Regions from separate parts of the Priestia sp. J2 genome, predicted to be linked through region 2. Evidence: riboswitches for the same ligand, from Rfam matches in the RefSeq annotation. Region 2 holds a riboswitch; each other region holds the start of a gene.

Region 1 (5,292 bases), 460 kb from region 2:
AGTGAACAATGCAGGTTTTGGACTATACGGTAAATTTATTGAAACAGCTTTAGATGAAGAGTTAAACATGATTGACTTAAATATCCGAGCATTAACTCATTTAACAAAATTATTTTTACCCGATATGGTCAAAAGAAATCACGGGAAAATTTTAAACATTGCGTCCGTTGCTGCATTTATGCCGGGTCCGCTTATGACAGTGTATTACGCAACGAAAGCGTACGTATTATCTTTCACAGAGGCCCTTGAAAATGAATTAAGAGGTACCAATGTAACGGTAAGTGCTCTATGCCCGGGTCCAACTAAAACGGGTTTTAGCGATCGGGCCCAGCTGAGCAATTCCAAGCTTTTTCAAAGCGGTGCAATGGATGTAGAAGCAGTTGCTAAAGCGGGCTATAAAAAATTTATGAAAGGTCAGACGGTTATCGTACCAGGAGTACAGTTTCGTCTCGCCACCTTCATCCCGCGCTTTGTACCAAGAAAGTGGCTTTCATCCGTTGTCCGCAGAACACAAGAAATTAAATAAAGGAGAATATTTATGAGTGAAAAAGCAGTGGAGTTATTTCGTGCCAGCATTCCTATTTTTCAGGCTCTAAGTGATTCAGCAAGACAAGATATTATTTTGCTGCTCGCGGAAAAAGAGCCTTTAACCGTTAATGAAATTGCAAACGAGTCTACTTTATCACGACCGGCAATTTCTCATCATTTAAAAATTTTACGTGATCAAAAGCTTGTGCAAATTGAGCAAAAAGGAACGCAGAGATATTATTCATTAGCTTTAAACGAGGCAGTTGAGCTATTAAAAAGCTTGCTTGCTACAGTTGAAGCTGAATGTTTATAGGGAGATGAAAGAGATGAACCACGAGCAATTCTATATCACAGATGAAACGGTCATTGAACATATTGTCTCTACACAAAAGCAGTATTTCTATGCACAAAAGACAAAGAGCATCAGCAGCCGCATTCAAGCGCTGAATAAGCTCAGAGACGCAGTCAAACAAAACGAGCAGAGAATTATGGATGCTTTAAAACAAGACTTGAATAAATCCGAAGTAGAGGCGTACACGTCGGAAATTGGGATTTTACTAGAGGAAATTCGGTTTACGCTTAAGCATTTAGCAAAATGGATGAAGCCTAAAAAAGTAAAAACCGCTTTAACACACGTGGGCTCTAAAGGGAAAATTGTTCCTGAACCGTATGGAGTCGCGTTAATTATTGCTCCGTGGAACTATCCGTTTCAATTAGCGCTGTCTCCTTTAGTAGGAGCGATTGCCGCTGGAAACACGGCGATTATAAAGCCTTCTGAATTAACGCCTAGCGTATCTCGGGTTATACAAGAATTACTAGCTGAGGCTTTTGATCCAGCATTTGTGACCGTGATTGAAGGCGCTGTAGACACGACGAGCCTGCTTTTAAAACAGCCCCTCGATTATATTTTCTTTACGGGAAGTGTAAATGTAGGGAAAATTATTATGCAAGAAGCAGGGAAGCAGCTTATTCCCGTCACGCTGGAGCTAGGAGGAAAAAGTCCGTGCATTGTACATGAAGATGCAAACCTAGATCTTGCAGCGAAGCGAATTATGTTTGGCAAAGGAATGAATGCAGGCCAAACGTGCGTTGCTCCCGATTATTTGCTCGTGCATAAAAAGGTAAAAGCGCAGCTAGTGGAGAAACTTCGCGAAGCGATTTATCAATTTTACGGTAGTAATCCGCTTGAAAGTGAGCGCTACGGCCGTATTGTCAGTGAGCGCCATTTTATTCGGCTAGTTGAGTTTTTAAAAGACGGAAACGCTATAGTTGGAGGCGGGTATAATAAAAGTACGCTCACAATAGAACCTACGGTGTTAAGTGAAGTAAGCTGGACATCAGACGTTATGCAAGAAGAAATTTTTGGGCCTATTCTTCCTATGATTGAATACGAAACGTTAGACGAAGTTATTCATAAAGTTCAAGAAAAAGCTAAGCCGTTAGCTCTTTACTTGTTTACGGAAAGTGCAAATGTACAAAACGTCATAACGGAGCGTCTTTCATTTGGAGGAGGCTGTATAAATGATACGCTTATGCATATCGCTACGCCATATTTACCCTTTGGCGGAGTTGGAGAAAGCGGTACGGGCCAATATCATGGAAAAGACAGCTTTCAGACATTTTCTCATTTTAAAAGCATGCTGTCTCAAACAACCAAGTTTGATTTGTCATTCCGCTATCCTTCAGAGAAACAAAACTTGAAAATGATTAAAAAATTATTGAAATAAAAAGCCTCCTGATAGGAGGCTTTTTCGTTATTTTGAAAGTGAAAGCTGAGAAAGCGGCCATTTTTCTTGTGTATACGCCATTTCCCAAAATAAATACTCCAGCTCACAGCTTTTGATAAAGTGATCTTTCATACGATTACGTTCTTCTTCAGTCGCTTGCTCGGTGAGTTCATCAAGTTTGTTACAAAACCATTGTGTTGTGCCATTCATTTCTTCATTATTATAAAACTGAATCCATTCATAAAAAGGATGAGAAGGAGATGGATTTACTTGTTCTGTAATGCGCTGGCCAATTTCAACGTACGTCCACGGACATGGAAGAAGCACGGCAATGATTTCCGCTAAGCTGCCTGTATGCGCAACGCTTGTCATATGGTTAATGTAGTGGCTGGCCGTTGGTGAAAGAGCCTCAGTGTGGAGGTCTTCATAGCGTACGCCTGCTACTTCACAAAAATTATTATGAGGGTGTACTTCACTATGTAATACCGTAGAAATGCCGGCATTAAAGGCTTCCATTTCGGTACGCGTACGGCATTTTGTTAAAGCAGCGCCGTAAATGCGGACAAATGCTGTTAAGTATTCGTAGTCTTGAGAAACGTAGTGAATAAGCGCTTCTTTTGGCACGTCTCCTTCAGCAATTCCTTTAATAAAAGGGTGGTTAAAAATGGCTTCGTAAATATAGTTTGCTTCTTGTCTTAATTGAGATGAAAATGACATCAAAATCCTCCTTTAATTATGAGGAAGTCACAAACAAGCACATAAAGGAAATAAAAAACACTCCGTTTATAAACGGAGTGGCAAAGGACAGTACAAAACTGAACATTGCCACTTTCCTACGCTGGTATGAGCCAGATCAGGTTCAAAGGGATCAAGAAAACTTGTCTCAGCCGGTCGGCACCCCTAGTGGACTTCCTATTAGTCTATGTTTAACTTACCATATATTCTGAAAAATAGAAAGCGTTACGGAAAATTGTTCCCTAACGGTTTTTATCTCTTAAAGAGGTAGCTTCTTGAAGCTATTTTTAATCATTTTTGTTTAAAAATGCATATTTTTAGGGAAGAAGAGGTATTAATGAAGGGAAGAGCCGTTTTCGTCTCCGAAACATTCCCATATAAATAGAAGAAAGGAGAGAACAAAATGGCAAAATTTCGTTTGTATGCTGTATTAAATACAGTAGGCTTGGCTATTACACTTCTTGTGAATTATTTAGCAAATGCGATTCCAATAGGAGGCAAAACAACGGCAGAGGCTTCTGCGCAAGTTCCTACGTTGTTTACACCAGCCGGTTATGCCTTTGCTATCTGGGGCGTTATTTATTTGTTATTAACCATTTGGGTTATACGCCAATTTTTTGCAAGAGAAGATCAAAAGGAAATATATGCACGTATCGGCATTTGGTTTTTTCTAAACTGTTTGTTAAATAGTGCGTGGATCTTTATTTTCCAAAACGATTACTATAAGTTATCCCTTTTAGTTATGCTCTTTATTTTAGGCACATTAATGATTGTATATTCCATTATTCAGCATTCTCGGATGACGACATGGTTTATGCGTCTGCCGATTTCGCTTTATCTTGGATGGATTTCTGTTGCGACTATTGTTAATGTATTTGTCGTATTTCAAGCAAATGGAATACAGCACTTACTTGGCCTAAATGAGTTAGCATGGACGATTATTATGCTGCTGGTAGGGGCTGCGCTGGGCATTATGTTTACATTAAAAAACCGAGACGCTGTTTATCCGCTTGTTTTTATTTGGGCTTATATTGCCATTGCGGTGAAACAAAGTGGAAATCAGCCAATTGTCATTACTGTTATCATCTCGATTGTTTTATTAGCAATTGCTATTATTGTGGGACTGATTAAACGCTATAGACGTTTTTAAAAAGAAGCTCTAGCTTTTGTAAGCTAGAGCTTTTTATGATGCTCTTTTGATTGTAAAAAAGCAGCTGTAAAAGCAATTAAGCTAATTAAAATACCAAAAGGAACAACAATTGGTACGAATGATAAAATAAATGTCATAAGCGTAACCTCCATGTTGCATCGGTGCATAATGAAAAATTCAACTTTTTAAATTGAAGTTCCGCTATTATAGTATGCTAGGCTTTATGTTTGGAGCCTATATGTTTAGAAATAAACGAAAAAGGCAACATACGTTACATATAGTTTATATAGGAGGAGTTAAAATGGAAACATATTTAGTGGCTTACACAGATAAAGACGATATGGAATATAAACAAGTGACGTGCGAGAGTTATGAAGATGCAGAGCGTACAGTTCTTCGTTTAGAGAGAGAAGGGCATATGCATATTGAAGAAATATCAAATCAAGAAGCCTACCGTGGAGACGAATCATCGTACAGAGAATAATTTTTGAATAGAAACATCAAACTCAAAATGAAGAGGCAGCTGCTTCTTCATTTTTTCTATTCTATATAGATATCGTTTTATAGAAAAAAGTAAAACGGGAATGATTTTCTTCTGCATTTATGGTACAGTACTAATCAGATGAGTTTTGAGTTTAGAAGAGGAGAGAGTAACATTATATGAGTAAAGGAAATCAGTGGTCTTCACGCCTCGGTTTTATTTTAGCATCTGCTGGGGCAGCAATTGGTCTAGGAGCGATATGGAAATTTCCATACGTAACCGGAACCAGTGGCGGTGGAGCATTTTTTGCGTTGTTTATTTTATTTACAATTTTTATTGGATTGCCGCTTCTGTTGGCAGAATTTATCATTGGAAGACATACGGGAAAAGAAGCGATTAGTGCTTATAAAGCAATTGCTCCAAAGTCCGCTTGGGTATGGATTGGCAGGCTGGGAGTACTCAGCTGTGTCGTTTTGCTTTCCTTTTACAGCGTCGTTGGCGGCTGGGTGATTTTATATACGATTATGAGCGTAACCGGTATGCTAAGCGGAAAAGAGTACGGTCCGTTGTTCAATGCCGTCATTAGCCAACCTTATGTGGTATTAGGTGCACAGGCGCTGTTTTTATTAATTACAGTGTTTGTTATTTCAAAAGGCGTACAAAAAGGCATA
Region 2 (5,292 bases):
TTCTGCGCTGAAAACAGTTGAAGCCTGCATACATGCCGTTCGAGCTCTTTCTTGAAACAGCTGCGGATTCCACTCCTCCTCTTGCTGTACGGGTATCTCTATAATCGGAATATTTTTTAGCGGCAGCCGCTTTGATTTAATGTATACGGTTGATCCGCTAACTTCTGTATTTTGCATACCAGCTCCAATGACAGTGGCTCGCGTTGTTTCAGCGGCTTGAGATACCTGTATGGCTTGAAACTGATAAGCTAGCAGCGGACCAATGTCTCCGTGTATGGCCACTTCCTTCACTGTTTTTGGTTTCTCCTTCTCTATCATGGCTCCTACTCCTCCCGAGACCATGATTGTCTCTGGCCGAGTAGAAGATCTTGTATGAGGGGAAACGAGCAGCAAAGAGGTTTGCTTCAGTGCGCTCACATAATCCACGGTTTCTTTAGCTAGCAATTTGCAAATAGACGAGAGTTTTTCAAATGTTGCTTTTTCGCCTTCTTGAAGCATCAGAGAATTATTTTTTAAAAATTCAGTTAAATAAGACGAAACGTAGGTAACAATACCATCTTCGTTTAGTCGAATTAATCTTCCGCCTACATGCAGGGTAAACGTTTCAATCACTTTTCCATTTTGACATAAGGCGATGTTAGCAGTGCCTCCACCTACATCAATATTGGCAATCACTTTATTGGTTTCAGCAGAATGTTCGATTGCTCCCGATCCTTTTGCCGCTAACATTCCTTCTAAGTCAGCACCAGCTGTTGCAACAACAAAATTCCCAGCGTGTTCAGCTAGATAGTGAACGATACTCTCTGCATTTTGCTTCCGAGCCGTTTCTCCTGTGATGATCACAGCACCCGCCTCCACTTGATCTAAGGAGATCCCTGCTTTTTTGTACTCTTTTTCTAGTAATAGCGTTAACCTTCGAACATCGATTTCAACCTCGTTTACCATAGGTGTTGTATAGATGGAACTTGCATACGTTACGCGACGATCAATAATTTGACAGCCTGGCAGCGTAAACTGATTTTGTTGATTTGCTATTAACAGTTTGCTTACAATCAGTTTTGTTGTGCTTGTTCCAATATCTAAACCTATGCTCGTGATCCATTTCTGTAGCATACGATCAATCCTTTATCTCGTTTGAATATGTTGACTATCATAAAACAGTTTTTTGAATATTTCACTAACTATGTTATCAAACCTGACACACTTTTGTGTAAACAAAGGTGACAAATAAGAAAAAAGACTAAATCTTGGCAGATTTAGTCTTTTTTCTTATGATGAGTGTGATTTAGTTACAATCATTCTTGATGCCGATGGGATTAACAGTGAAAGGATAATTAGACATGATAGCAACGACCCAATCATCGAAATCCCATTCATGGAGAAAGAATACCATAGAACAGGCATTCCTTTTGGTGCAGCAAATCCCCAAAATATTAAACCTGCAATAAAATGGCAAAAATAACGAGCAAAACTTCCTATAATTAAAGATAAGATAATAAAAAAGAAAGCTTTTGATCTTTGATTATTAGCTAAATATCCTTTAATAGAACTAGAGAAAATCCCGCCAAATCCAATAAAGGTAACAGCGATAATATACTCTATAAAAGCTTGCAACGGGGTTAAAATATACGCATTTCCTAAAGCTAGTTGTAATATTCCCCATAGAAATCCAGATAAAGCTCCTCCTTTAACTCCCCATCGAAAACACATAATAAAGATAGGAACCATAGAGAACGAAATGCTTACACCTATTGCAATTTTTATAGAAGGTAAAAGATCAATCAAAAAAGCCAATGCTGCAAAAATAGCTATTTCAATTTTAGCCTGTAAAGGTAATGCTTTATTCACGTTTCTCACTCCTGTTTTTGAATCATTCATATCAAACGGTTTACACAGGAGTAAGCAAATATATGCTACTATTCCCACATTCCTACGCTAGCGTTAACTAACAGGTTCGAAGGGTCTGAACATTTCGTTCACTCTCAGCACGGCGGCTCCCCCTGTGGTACGTTTGGATATTTATGTAGTATAAAGACAATGTTTATTATACCATACGTAACAAAATAGATTCGAGAGATTTCAAAGATGTTTCTATTTTCTGAATCTATTTTTTATAATGACAATCGTTTTAGTATTTGTTATACTTCTTTTATGTCAATTGAATATAAAAAACCCTCATCCTAATCGATGAGGTAGAGGTCGCAGTTTTTAATAGTAAAGTAACGGAAATGCAGAGAACATTGAGGATGTTGCTTGAAAGGAAAAATTGCCGAAGTTTAAATCACTTCTCGGTTGATTTAAGCTGGGGCTGTCTCCGAACAGGAACAGAACTGTCACATCATGCGAGTGATGTGAAGAGCTATCTTCACGGAAGGTTGACGCGGTTTTCAGATTTAAAAGCGCGCACATATACTGCGGGCTTTTTTTATGTTATCCCGTCTCTTTCCGTACATTCGAAAGGAGTATTTATCTATGCAAGAGCAGCAAGAATTAAAACGTGGGTTGAAATCTCGCCACTTAACGATGATTTCATTAGGAGGAGCCATCGGAACCGGCTTATTCCTAGCAAGTGGTGGAGCAATTCACACAGCAGGACCTGGGGGAGCGCTTTTAGCTTACGCTATTATTGGCGTAATGGTTTACTTTTTGATGACCAGTCTAGCAGAGCTCGCAGCTTATATGCCTGAAGCTGGTTCATTTAGTACGTATGCGTCTCGTTTTGTAGATCCATCCTTTGGTTTCGCTCTCGGCTGGAACTACTGGTATAACTGGGCTATTACGATTGCAGCTGAATTATCTGCTGGAGCCCTTATTATGAAATTTTGGTTCCCGAACTCTTCTTCTATTTTATGGAGTGCCCTGTTTTTATTAATTATGTTTGGGCTTAACTACCTTTCTGTAAAAGGATTTGGTGAATCTGAATTTTGGTTTTCGTTAATTAAAGTAGTAACGGTTATTATCTTTTTAGTTATTGGTATTATGATGATTTTTGGTATCTTTAACAATGAAGCACCAGGTTTTAAAAACTTCACGCTTGGTGATGGACCGATTCACGGTGGATTCTTCACTGTACTAGGTATCTTTATGGCAGCTGGTTTTTCATTCCAAGGAACAGAGTTGCTTGGAGTCGCAGCTGGAGAAAGTGAAGATCCGGAAAAAACGGTTCCTCGCGCAGTTAAACAAGTCTTCTGGCGCATCTTGTTATTTTATATTTTAGCTATTTTTGTTATTGGAATGCTTATTCCATACACAGCGAATTCATTAGCAAGTGATGACGTGCGAGTAAGTCCGTTTACTTTAATATTCGAACGAGCAGGTCTGGCGTTTGCAGCATCAGCGATTAATGCCGTTATTTTAACAGCTGTTTTATCTGCTGGTAACTCAGGAATGTATGCTTCTACGCGTATGCTGTGGAACTTAGCGAAAGATGGAAAAGCACCAAGGTTCTTAGCAAAAGTGAATAAACGAGGCGTTCCAGTTAATGCCTTAATCGCAACGGCACTTGTCGGTACACTTGCATTTGGTGCTTCATTTTTTGGAGACGGTGCGGTATATACGTGGTTACTTAACGCTTCTGGTATGTCTGGTTTTATTGCTTGGTTAGGAATTGCGATCAGCCACTATCGTTTTAGAAGAGCATTTGTTGCTCAAGGTCATGATTTGAGTGAACTTCCATATCATGCAAAACTTTTCCCATTTGGCCCTATCTTTGCCTTTATTTTATGTGCCGTTGTTATTTTAGGCCAAAACTATTCGGCGTTTATGGGTGACTCGATTGACTGGTACGGTGTACTTGTTTCTTATATCGGACTTCCTTTATTCTTAATTGTTTGGTTAGGATACAAATGGACGAAAAAGTCGAAGCTTATCCCGTTAAAAGAATGTCAAGTAACAGTGAAAAAATACGAATAAAAAAAGCTCTCTATTCTTTTGAATAGAGAGCTTTTTTTATATGAGCTGATCGGCAAAATGAAGAGATATATAAGCGGATTGGTTTTTCATAACAAGCATATAACCTTTGAGGGGACGGTTATAGTAATCAGCAGCTTCGATATAATAAATACGCTGAATTAACCTGCTTAAATGAGTTGCAAAAGATGGAAGTTGGTGATTAGGAATGGTTTGGATGTAGTCTATGATTTCTTGTTTAGTTTGAAGGCCTGAACGGGTACATTCTAACAGATGAAAAAGCGGATCTGCTGCTATAGTAGATAGTTCAGAATTGTGTTTGATTCTATTCAGCTGGATATGCAGTTCATTTTGGGACCATTTTTTCGGCACAGCTCTTAGATGTTGATATTGAAAATGTGTACTCATGATAGCTAACACCTTTCGTATTAAAATAATAAAACAACTTATTATTTTAATAACCTTTACACATGAAACTAAAACGTTACAATGTGTAAAGGTGTCATACATCTTATAAAATAAGCTGATAAAAAAGTACATCTTGCCACTGATCAAATTTCCAGCCCACTTCTTTAAACTCTCCGCAAAATGTAAAATTAAATTGCTCATGCATTTTGATACTGATATCATTCCCTTTTGTAATTCCTGAAATGACAACGTGATGGTCGAGCTCTTTAGCTAATTCCAAAATGCGCTTCATAAGCTGTTTCCCAATACCATGCCCTTGTTGATTTTTATCAATATAAATCGATAGCTCTACTGTTTGAATGTACGCTTCTTTATCTCGATACGAGGAAAGCGAAGCATAGCCCGCTACTACTCCATCTTTTTCCGCGACAATAAGTGGAAAAAGTTCATTGCTAATATGATTATTAAACCAGCCCCTTCTTTGTTCTACTGTTACAGGCGTTAAGTCAAAAGTAGCAGCACTTGTTTGAACGGATTGATTATAAATTTCAACAAGCATAGGTAAATCTTCTTCTTTAGCATAACGAATGATCATATGTACAAACTCCTTATAGTATAGAATTATCTTTATTTTACTTCTTTTAAGAAACATAATCTACATAAAAAACCGATGTGCGCATGCACATCGGTTATTGGTTTTGGGCATATTGAAAGGTTTGAAGGACTTGAAGAGTCTCTTTTGTAGAAACGACCGTTGCAAACTCTCCGTGCAAGGAAGACAGTGCGAATGTATGTACATCTTCTGCAAGAAGTCTGGTTTTTCCATCGTAGGACATACAATCAAAACAGGCCGTTGCATCGTTCACAACATACGTCCTATACCCTAGATTTCCAGCCATGCGCGCAGTCGTAGAGACGCAGTGATTAGTAGTTAGTCCTATTAAGATAAGCGTATCATAGCCATTTGCTTTTAAA
Region 3 (5,292 bases), 2.0 Mb from region 2:
ACACAGCAAAAGTCAACAAAAAAAACTTATACGATTAATGTGACTTAAAATAAGGGAAATATACCTTCTATACACGGTTTGTCATAAGGATACAGAAAGATTTTAGAATTTGGATTAAATGGATTTTTAAGGGATATCCGAGGAGTAAAAAGGAAGTTTCATGCGACGATTTTCTCTTTCATTTTTTCATGACTTTTGGTGCAATAAACATATAGTTAAATGTTAAGGTAGAAATAAATTCCTTATGGTACACTTAAAGAAGAATTTATGAAACGGAGCGATATGATGAAAGCCATAAACTTAATCTCAATTGCCTTTGGTGCTATCGCTGGTACGTATGCACGTTATTTTCTAAATCTTTCCTTATTATATACGGGGTATCCAATAGGAACAGTAATTGAAAACCTATTAGGTAGCTTCATATTAGGACTATTAACGGGATTTTTTGCGTGGAAACAGCCAAAGGAATGGATCAAGCTTGGACTAGGCGTGGGCTTATGCGGCGGTTTTACCACGTATTCAACGTTTGCAGGAGACTTCGTTTCTCTCACTCAGCATTATTTATGGGGTGGAGCCATTTATTTCATTGTCTCTTTAGTAGGCGGAATCCTTTTTGCTTTAGCAGGCTATCTATGCGGTGAAACGGCAGGAAAAAATTTAGTAAAAGTACATGAGGTGAAGTAAATGAGCATAGTGAGCTTGGCACTTGGGGGGGCAGCTGGAGGCATATGCCGTTATCTTTTGGGATTAAAGGTTACAAAAACAGCTTCAAATCCTCCTTTTCCAGTATCAATGCTGTTTGTTAACTTGCTTGGTGCGTTTGGACTTGGTCTTTTTTACGGTAGTTATTATGGAAAGGTTCCGAGTCATGCTTATAATGATTCAATATTTCTAATGATCGGCATTGGTTTTTTCGGGGCTTTTACCACTTTTTCAACGTTTAGTGTGGAAACCGTGCAGTTAATTCGAGAAAAATCTTATCAGAAAATGTTGGTGTACGTGGGGATTTCAGCATTTGGAACAATTGGTTTATTTACAGTCGGTTTACTGGCAGGAACGTTTTTATTTAAATAAAGAGAACGTTTCTAGTAGGGAAAAACAAAAAGACGGAGAAGTAGAGAATGGATAGAAAAGCAGAAGTTTGGAAATACATTTTGTTGATTGTTGCTGTTGCAGGTCAGATCATCGGTTTTTTATTTTTATTTATAAATGTTGTGGCGGCATTTATTTTTTACGGTTTTTATATTCTAACTTTTATTATGTTACTCCTGCTGTTTATATGGGATCGGAAAAAGGAAAAAGACAAAGAAGAATTTGACGACTATACCGATTACTAACGATATAAAAAGCAGAATGGTGCGGTGCGCCGGGCCTCTTAGTAAAGAAGCTTAAAAGATACATCTATAAAAGGAAGAGAGCCGTAAGAGCATAAAGAGATATTGTATTTACATCTAGTTGTGTTATAATTTTAAGTGCAAAAACAAAATCAATAAATAGCAATCACTAGGGGAGCTTTTTGAAGCTGAGACGAATGCATTTCGGACCCTTTGAACCTGATCTGGTTTGTACCAGCGTAGGGAAGTGGCGATCATGTTTACATAACGATACATGCTAACCACTCTACGTTGTAGGGTGGTTTTTTTGTATGTAATAAAGCCCTCTACACAAGATAAAGTGATTGAAATTTCTCTTTATTCTGAATGGAAAGGTTTCGATCATATGGATATTCCTAAATTTCATGTCATTACAACAGATAAGCAGCCAATTGAAGAGGTTCGGGACATTTTAACGGCTATCGTGCCTTTTGCGGGTGCCATTCATATTAGAGAAAAAAAGAAAACGGCAAAGCAGATTCAATGTTTACTAGAAAGCCTGCCATTTTGTCGCTCTAAAATTATTGTAAATGACCGAGTTGATGTAGCGCATGCTTTAAAAGCAAAAGGGGTGCAGCTTGCCTATCATAGTTTAGACGTTTCGTGCGTTAGAGACGCATTTCCTTCTCTTATTGTCGGAAAATCAGTTCACTCTGTGGAAGAAGCTCTAGAAGCTGAAAAAGATGGAGCTCACTATATTCTATACGGACATATTTATTCAACTCATTCAAAAAAAGAATTAAAAAGCCGAGGGATAGCAGCGTTAAAAGAAGTAGTAGACGCTGTGAAGATACCAGTTATTGCGATTGGTGGAATTACACCTGTAAATGCCAAAGAGGTGCTGCAAACAGGAGCACACGGTATAGCTGTGATGTCTGGTGTCATGCTTGCGCAAGATCCGCTTAAAGCAATCAAACAATATTCTCATATATGGACATCTGGAGGTGGAGAAAATGAAGCAGCATTATGATGTACTGTTAGTCGGAGGAGGCATAATTAGCTCTTCTATCGCTTATCATTTGTCAAAACAAGGAGCGTCAGTAGCCATTCTTGAGCGCAATCAAATTGGTTGTGAAGCTTCAAGTGCAGCTGCTGGTATTTTAGGTGCTCAAGCTGAAATTGATGAAGAAGGTCCTCTTTTAGACCTTGCTATTAAGAGCAGAAGTATGTTTCCTGAACTGGTGAAGGAACTAAAAGAAAAAACGGCAATCGACGTAGAGCTTATTCAAAAAGGCTTATTAAAAGTCGCTGTAACAGAAGAAGATGCACACGTATTAAAGAAAAAAGCCGATCAGCATCATCAATGGGACAAAGATGTAAGATGGATCGACGTAAAAGAAGCGCGGTTGTTAGAACCGGGGCTCTCTCCAGACATATACGGAGCCATTACAATACCTGGAGACGGCCAGCTAGCTCCGGCTAAGTTAACACATGCTCTTGCTCATGGAGCCTTGTATCACGGAGCAGATGTATTTGAATACTGTGACGTTCATTCTCTTATTACGGAAAATGAAACAGTAAAAGGTGTACAGACGTCTAAAGGCTCTTTTTATGGAGGAAAAGTAGTGATCGCAGCAGGCTCATGGGCTAAACGTTTTATTTCTTCTGAACATTTAGGTCAGGTATTTCCTGTAAAAGGAGAGTGTATTGCTCTTCAAAGTCATAAGCCGCTGCTTTCTAAAACGATTTTTTTAGATGAAGGTTTTTATTTAGTGCCAAAGGCTGGTGGAAGAATCGTAATCGGGGCAACTAAGCTGCAGCATGATTTTACTAAGACCGTTTCTGCACAAGGTATTCAATTTCTGCTGGATAAAGCTGCTGTGCTTCTGCCGGCTATTAAAGAAGCCACATTTGAAAAAGCATGGTCAGGTCTTCGTCCACAAACAAATGATGGCTGGCCTTATTTAGGAGAGCATCCTGAAATAGCGAATCTACACATGGCGTTTGGCCACTACCGAAACGGTATTTTATTAAGTGCTGCAACTGGAAAAATTATGGCTGATGCTTTGGTAGGGAAAGAGCCGAATCATTCATTTTTTACATCATTTCAGCTAACGAGAGTAATGGAGGGAGTTCATTGAATCTAATCATTAATGGTAAGACCGTTACTGTTGGAGATGAAATTGAAACGGTCGAGCACTTGTTGCAGGCTCAGAACCTGCATGAACGAGTGGTAATTGTTGAGCTAAACAAGAACATTTTACAAAAAGAAGAACATAGTGCTGCAAGTTTAAAAGATGGAGATACATTAGAAGTCGTTTCATTTGTAGGAGGAGGATGAAGAGTATGTTAAAAATTGGACAATATACATTTAATTCACGTTTATTATTAGGAACAGGGAAATTTCCGGACTTTACGACTCAGCGTCAAGCGGTAGAAGAGTCGGAAACAGAAATTTTAACATTTGCTGTTAGACGAATGGATATTTTTGATCAAAATCAGCCTAATTTACTAGAAGCACTTGATGTGAAGCGTTTCACTCTGTTACCTAACACGGCTGGAGCAAAAACTGCAGAAGAAGCGGTACGTATTGCTAAATTAGCTAAAGCTTCTGGACTTTGTGACATGGTGAAAGTAGAAGTAATTGGATGTGATAAAACGCTGCTTCCTGATCCCGTTGAAACATTAAAAGCTAGTGAAGAGCTGTTAAAGGAGGGCTTTACCGTTTTACCTTACACATCAGATGATGTTTTACTTGCGCGTCGTTTAGAGGAGTTAGGCGTACATGCCATTATGCCAGGAGCTTCGCCTATCGGTTCAGGTCAAGGTATTATTAATCCGTTGAACATGCGTTTTATCATTGAACAATCAACTGTTCCAGTAATTGTAGATGCAGGTATTGGAACGGCTTCAGATGCGGCTCAAGCTATGGAGCTAGGAGCAGATGGTGTGTTATTAAATACAGCTGTTTCAGGAGCAAAAGATCCTGTGAAAATGGCTCGTGCTATGAAGCTAGCGATTGAAGCAGGAAGAGCAGCATTTGAAGCAGGACGTATTGAAAAGAAACAATATGCAACGGCAAGCAGTCCAACAGAAGGGATGAGTATCGGTTGATTAATCGTTATTCCCGCCAAGAACTGTTTCAACCTATTGGAAAAGGCGGACAGCAGCAAATTCAAGAAAAGCATGTTCTGATTGTAGGAGCAGGTGCTCTTGGAACAGGGAACGCCGAGGCCCTTGCGCGAGCGGGGGTAAAGAAAATAACGCTCATTGACCGGGACTATGTAGAGTGGAGCAACCTTCAGCGGCAGCAATTGTATAGTGAAAAAGATGCTGATAAAAGAATCCCAAAAGCAATTGCCGCTAAAAAACGGCTTCACGATATTAATCATGATGTAAAAGTAGAAGCGCACGTAGCAGACGGTACCCCTCAAGTTTTAGAACAGCTTGTTGAGGGGATAGATGTTATGATTGATGCGACCGATAATTTTGACACACGCCTTGTAATGAATGATTTATCACAAAAATATGATATTCCTTGGATTTATGGAGCATGTGTAGGAAGTTATGGAATTAGTTATACTATCATACCAAGTGAAACACCGTGTTTATCCTGTTTGCTTGAGTCTGTACCGCTTGGAGGGTTAACATGTGATACAGTGGGGATTATTAGTCCTGCTGTACAAATGGTAGTCGCTCATCAAGTAACAGAAGTGTTAAAAATATTAGTCGGAGACTGGAATGCGCTCAGAAGGGAACTTGTTTCGTTTGACGTATGGAAAAATGAGTATACGAGCATCAATGTGAACGTGTTTCGCAAATCTGCTTGCCGCTCATGCGGCAGTGAACAAACGTATCCCTTTTTACAATATGAAAATCAAACGAAAACAGCTGTGCTATGCGGAAGAAACACGGTACAAATCCGTCCGGGCAAATCAGCTAAGCAGCCGCTGCAGTCTTTAGGTGAACGATTAAAAGA
Region 4 (5,292 bases), 1.6 Mb from region 2:
AGCACAAATACAGGAGCAATGGCAATGGTCGGAATCATTTGTGACGCAATAATAAGCGGATAAAAAGCACGCTCAATAAGCGGACTCCAATTCATCCACACAGCCAGCAGAACCCCTAGCACAACGGATATTACAAGCCCAATTACGACAATAGATAACGTAGCTGGTAAATGCTTAAACAATAAATCCATTCGCAGCTCCCAAAGCTTCGTTAAAATACCGCTGGGCGTTGGTAAAATAAACGGATAGTTTACAATGCGTGCTCCAATTTCCCAAGCAGCCAGCAAAATGACTACTAAAATCACTGAAGCCCCGTACTTTTTCATGTGTTCACCTTCGATCTTAGCTGTTCAATTAAATAATCTTTCACATCAAGCACTCGCTGTTGATTCAGATCTTTTTGCGTTCGAGGTCTGCTAAGCGGCACTTGAATTTCTTCAAGACAACTTACTGGCTTGTCTGAAAAGATAAAAATGCGATCTGATAAAAAAAGCGCTTCATTGACGTCATGAGTGATAAATAAGATGCTATGCTTACGCTTTTGCCATTGGTCAAGCAGCCATTCCTGCATCGATAAACGTGTGATTGCATCAAGTGCACTAAAAGGCTCATCTAAAAGCAGCACGTTAGAACCGCTTAATACCGTCCGAAGAAAAGAAACGCGCTGCTTCATCCCTCCGGATAAATCACTTGGAAAACGGTTTTCATACCCTTTTAGGCCAAACTCTTCAAGCAGCTGAGACACTTGCTTATGAGCACTTGCTTTTGATACATTGTGAAGCTCAAGAGGCAGTGCTGCATTGTCTAGAATCGTACGCCACGGAAGCAGCAAATCTTGCTGCGGCATATAGCCTACTTTTCCTAGTCGCTTTTCATAAGACTTTCCGTTAATCACGATATCGCCTTCACTCTGCTGTTCAAGACCTGTAATGAGACGAAACAACGTACTTTTCCCAGAGCCGCTCGCTCCAACGATACTGACAAACTCGCCTTCTTTCACGTCTAAGTTTAATGATTTTAAAATCGCTTGATCACCGTTCTTGTACGTAAAACTGACGTTTTGAAAAGATAACACAGACCTATTCATGAATTGGCCACATCGCTTCGTTATAAGCCATATCCCAGAACATATACTCAAAACGCGTCGTATTCAAGAAAATTTCTTCAAGCTTTTCTAATTCCACTTCTGATTTATCTTCAGTAAGTGAGTCAAATAAATTGATACACCATGTCGCCAGTTCTCCAAATTCTTCTGAGCTGTACATTTCAATCCACTCACGGTAAAACTCATTGTTAGCTCCAGGCTTTTCACTAAGTTCTTTTCCTATTTCCCAGTAGCTCCACATACAAGGCAAAAGAGCGGCTACTAATTCAGCTAATGTTCCACTTTGACCAACGTGCAGCATATAGTGCGTGTATGCAAGCGTTGTAGGAGATGGCTGCGCTTTTTCTAATTCTTTTTCGCTGATTTCAAATTTCTTGGCATACTCACGGTGCAGACTCATTTCTTCGTTTAATGTAGAATCTAAAAGGGCTGCAAATTTCCCCATCGTTTGAAGATCGGTAGCTTTCATGGCTCCAATCGCAAATAATTTGGCATAATCAATTAGGTAAAGGTAATCTTGAATCATGTAGAAGCGAAACTTCTCCTTTTCAAGCGTTCCATCTCCCATCCCCTGTACGAAGGGATGATTATGATTTTGACGCCAAATAGGCTGCAGCTTTTCGTATAATCGTTCACTAAATTTCATGATGATCACTCCTTATGCGTATGCAGCCACGTATAAATGAACTGCACTATCACTTTTGTATATTGAACAAGCTGATTAATATCTAATTGTTCGTTCACAGCATGTGCATTTGCTAAATTTCCCGGACCGTAAATAGCGGCGGGAATTCCCGCATCAGCTAGCCATCCCCCGTCTGTTACGCTAGTTGACACATCAATTGGAGGCTTTTTCCCTTCCATTTGTTCATGAGTATTTGCAAGCAGCTGCACTCCTGCATGATTTTCATCAATTTCTAATGACGGAAAGATTTCTCCTCTGTCTTCAATCATTGATGTGCCTCCCCATTCAAAGGTTGGCAGATTATCTTTTAACCATGGATCTGCTTTTGCAATAGCTATAATATATTCTTCCACTTCTTTTGATACTTGGTCGTACGATTCATTAGGATAATAGTGAACGGTGATCCACAGCCTGCATTCATCTGCAATAAAAGCAGCATGTCTTCCGCCTTCGATTACTGCTGGATTAATCGTATTTGTCCCTGGCAAAAATCCTGGATAGCTCTTTGTAACAGCCCAGTGACGCTCCAATTCTTGTAGCCCTCCGATCACTTTTGCCATCTTTTCAATAGCGCTTGCGGCTAACAGCCCTCCTCCAGCATGAATCATACTTCGGCGTGTACCGTCATGATAGGTTTTACTGCTTTTTATCGTAATCCATCCCGTGATCACTCCGCCTTGACCTTGAATATGTAAATCACTTGTATCGACTACAAGCGCAAAATCAGCTGTATACCCTTTCTGACAGCATTGCAGCGTACCTGCCTCTCCTACTTCTTCTCCTACAACGGATTCAAAAATCAAGTCTCCTGGCAGCTCGATTCCTGCTTCTGTTAAAAGCTGCACAGCAAATAATGCTCCCGCCAAACCGCCTTTCATATCAGCAACTCCGCGTCCAATTATCATATTGTCTTTCACAACAGCTTCAAACGGATTGGTTTCCCAATTTTCATTTTCTTGTACCTCAGCAACATCCATATGGCCGTTAATAATCAAGCTTTGATAGTCAGCCGATTTTTGTCCTTTTAACGTTCCCACTACGATAGGGTCGTTAGAATATAAGTCCCACATATCAATGGAAAAACCGCAGTTTTTAAGAAAATCCGCTACGTACAGCTGCGCTTCATGAGAATTTCGTGCAGGAGGCGCTGGCGTTTTATACGAAACAAGCGTTGTTAATAACTGGATTAACTCTCCTTTGCGCTCCTCTACCTGTTTGACAAGCAAATCAATTGTTTCTTTCATGTATGACACCTTCCTTTACGCATAAAAAAACACTTCTTTCGCAGGAAAGAAGTGTTTTTGTTTATGTACACAAAATTATTATAACGAGTTCGTAAGGAAATCCCATACAAAACATCCATTACAATACCTCTTTCCTACGCTAGTATTACCTAGTTCAGGTTATAAGGGTTAAGACTTATCGTCTCTCTCAGCTTCGAAAGCACCCCTAGTGGTGTTGTATCTCTATGAAATTAATCTATTATCATATGTTTACCTGTAATAGTTTTATCATAGTAAAGCGTTTTATTCAATAGAAAGGTTCATGACATGGTAATGAAAATAGTTTCCTTTTTAGTAGTAAAAGAAAAAGCACACACCTTTTTCATGCAGTGTGTGCTCTTTGTTTTTGTGACATTACTAGTTAGCTATTGGCTTCTTTAAAAATACGCCATAACTAATAGCACCAATTAAAAGCAGTCCTGCTCCTAACAGGAAAACCGCCGTAAAAGTTCCCGTTGCATCTAATATAAACCCTGTTACGATAGGAGCCATTGCCGCTCCTAGAAATCCACCGAAGTTCTGAATAGCGCCGAGTGAAGCAACTTGTTCCTTTGGTGCAATATCCGCCGCTAGAGTCCAAATGACGCCTGATGGCAGCTGTGACGCGAAGTAGCCAATCGACAATAAGACAATACTTAAGGCTGCATTATCAATAAAAGGAACGGGTGCTACCGATGCTGCGGCTAAGATTGCCCCGCCTACAATTGGTATTTTTCTTGCCGTTACTGCATTAATTCCTTTTCGAATAAATCTATCTGAAATTACACCACCAAGCAACACTCCTATGATTCCTGCTAGAAACGGAATAGCAGCAATCCAGCCCGTTTGTTTTAGGCTAAAACCGCGCTCTGTTTCTAAGTAGCTAGGAAGCCAAGTTAAATAAACCCATATCGTAAACATAATTCCGAAATTCCCGATAATCATAAACCATGTGCTTTTATATTTAAACAGCTGTGACCATTTTGCTTGTGAGGTATGACTGATTTTTATTTCTTCTTTAGGGACAGCTTTCACTTTATTGGCAACATAATCCGGATCTCGGTATATCTTTAGCCAAACAAACATCACAATAAAGCCTGCTGCTCCTATAACAACAAACATTCCTCTCCAACTCATTGTTAAAAGCAGTACCGTTAGAAGTGGCGGAGCAATCGCATTAGCAATTTGAGACCCTGTATTAATAATCGAAGTAGGAAGGCCGCGCTCTTCTTTTTTAAACCATCTTTCCGTCACTTTAATTCCTGAAGTAAAAAAAGGAGACTCCGATACACCAAGAAGCATTCTCATGGCATAAAGAGCAGAATACGTGTTAGTAAATGCACTTGCTACCGTTGCCACAGACCATAGGCCTGATGCCCATGCAAACATTTTTTTCGGCCCGTATTTGTCAACCAGCCAGCCTGCTGGTAGATTTGCTAAGGCATATGGCCAGAGAAAAGCTGAAAGCAAAAGACCCATTTGTGTAGAAGACAGCCCAAACTCTTTGGCAATCGTGGTATTAGCGATGCTTAAATTAGAGCGGTCTAAATAGTTAACAACTGCTCCAATTAGCAATACAATAATAAGCCACCAGCGTATATTCGTCTTTTTTACATCTTGCTTTACAGGACCTAAATCTTTGTTAACGCTTTCATTTAATTTAGATGTAACCGCCATAGAATATCCCTCCATAACCTTAATCGTTATAGTGAATGAGCTGTTTGCTTATTATCAAACAGCCCTGTTCACTAGAAATGCATGAGTTTATTCAGAACATGAACCAATTATTAAACACTGCTCTTTGGACGAATGCTATTTAGTTTATCATCTAATTCTTTGACTTCTTCTTCTGTTAAATCTATTTGAGGAGATCTCATGCCACCAACATCAATGCCTCTCAATTTTAATGCTTCTTTAAAATAAGACATGTTGCTTCCGTTTAAAAGAGCTTCACAATATTGAATAGCAACTTTTTGCATCTTTCTCGCTTTTTCTAAATCATTCGCTTTAAAGGCATTATAAGTCTCTACAAAAGGCTCGGGATAAACACCCGATACACCGGAGACAACTCCTTCACATCCCATAGCCAGAGCTGCTAAAAATAAACGATCGGTTCCGGGAAGAACAGAAAAGTTTCCATCGTTAATATTTAAATAATCATTTACGCGTAAATAGTCAGGGTAGCTATATTTAATACCAATTACATTCTTGCATGAATCTGCCACTTTTTGAGCTACCTC

Evidence for each region. A riboswitch is a leader RNA that binds a small molecule or an ion and turns the genes downstream of it on or off. The one in region 2 is predicted to bind thiamine pyrophosphate.
Region 1: another riboswitch for thiamine pyrophosphate. It lies ahead of tenA (thiaminase II); the one in region 2 lies ahead of thiT (energy-coupled thiamine transporter ThiT).
Region 3: another riboswitch for thiamine pyrophosphate. It lies ahead of LJY09_RS02800 (thiamine phosphate synthase); the one in region 2 lies ahead of thiT (energy-coupled thiamine transporter ThiT).
Region 4: another riboswitch for thiamine pyrophosphate. It lies ahead of LJY09_RS04505 (acetylornithine deacetylase); the one in region 2 lies ahead of thiT (energy-coupled thiamine transporter ThiT).

What each region holds. Positions count from the first base shown of each region.
Region 1 is NZ_CP086208.1:2,054,191-2,059,482, forward strand. Features, by position in the region: gene LJY09_RS10320 (SDR family NAD(P)-dependent oxidoreductase) at 1-526, shown strand, start outside; gene LJY09_RS10325 (ArsR/SmtB family transcription factor) at 539-841, shown strand; gene LJY09_RS10330 (aldehyde dehydrogenase) at 855-2,255, shown strand; gene tenA (thiaminase II) at 2,283-2,972, opposite strand; TPP riboswitch at 3,069-3,167, opposite strand; gene LJY09_RS10340 (TspO/MBR family protein) at 3,394-4,140, shown strand; gene LJY09_RS10345 (hypothetical protein) at 4,442-4,624, shown strand; gene LJY09_RS10350 (sodium-dependent transporter) at 4,801-5,292, shown strand, end outside.
Region 2 is NZ_CP086208.1:2,514,831-2,520,122, forward strand. Features, by position in the region: gene LJY09_RS12625 (ethanolamine ammonia-lyase reactivating factor EutA) at 1-1,113, opposite strand, end outside; gene thiT (energy-coupled thiamine transporter ThiT) at 1,270-1,878, opposite strand; TPP riboswitch at 1,911-2,011, opposite strand; lysine riboswitch at 2,186-2,370, shown strand; gene LJY09_RS12635 (amino acid permease) at 2,473-3,912, shown strand; gene LJY09_RS12640 (hypothetical protein) at 3,949-4,317, opposite strand; gene LJY09_RS12645 (GNAT family N-acetyltransferase) at 4,421-4,912, opposite strand; gene LJY09_RS12650 (cysteine hydrolase family protein) at 5,007-5,292, opposite strand, start outside.
Region 3 is NZ_CP086208.1:525,562-530,853, forward strand. Features, by position in the region: gene LJY09_RS02785 (fluoride efflux transporter FluC) at 286-684, shown strand; gene crcB (fluoride efflux transporter CrcB) at 685-1,074, shown strand; gene LJY09_RS02795 (hypothetical protein) at 1,122-1,337, shown strand; TPP riboswitch at 1,496-1,597, shown strand; gene LJY09_RS02800 (thiamine phosphate synthase) at 1,720-2,343, shown strand; gene thiO (glycine oxidase ThiO) at 2,327-3,454, shown strand; gene thiS (sulfur carrier protein ThiS) at 3,451-3,654, shown strand; gene LJY09_RS02815 (thiazole synthase) at 3,660-4,427, shown strand; gene LJY09_RS02820 (thiazole biosynthesis adenylyltransferase ThiF) at 4,424-5,292, shown strand, end outside.
Region 4 is NZ_CP086208.1:866,247-871,538, reverse strand. Features, by position in the region: gene LJY09_RS04520 (ABC transporter permease) at 1-326, opposite strand, end outside; gene LJY09_RS04515 (ABC transporter ATP-binding protein) at 323-1,087, opposite strand; gene tenA (thiaminase II) at 1,080-1,751, opposite strand; gene LJY09_RS04505 (acetylornithine deacetylase) at 1,757-3,034, opposite strand; TPP riboswitch at 3,149-3,251, opposite strand; gene LJY09_RS04500 (MFS transporter) at 3,431-4,729, opposite strand; gene LJY09_RS04495 (dihydrodipicolinate synthase family protein) at 4,840-5,292, opposite strand, start outside.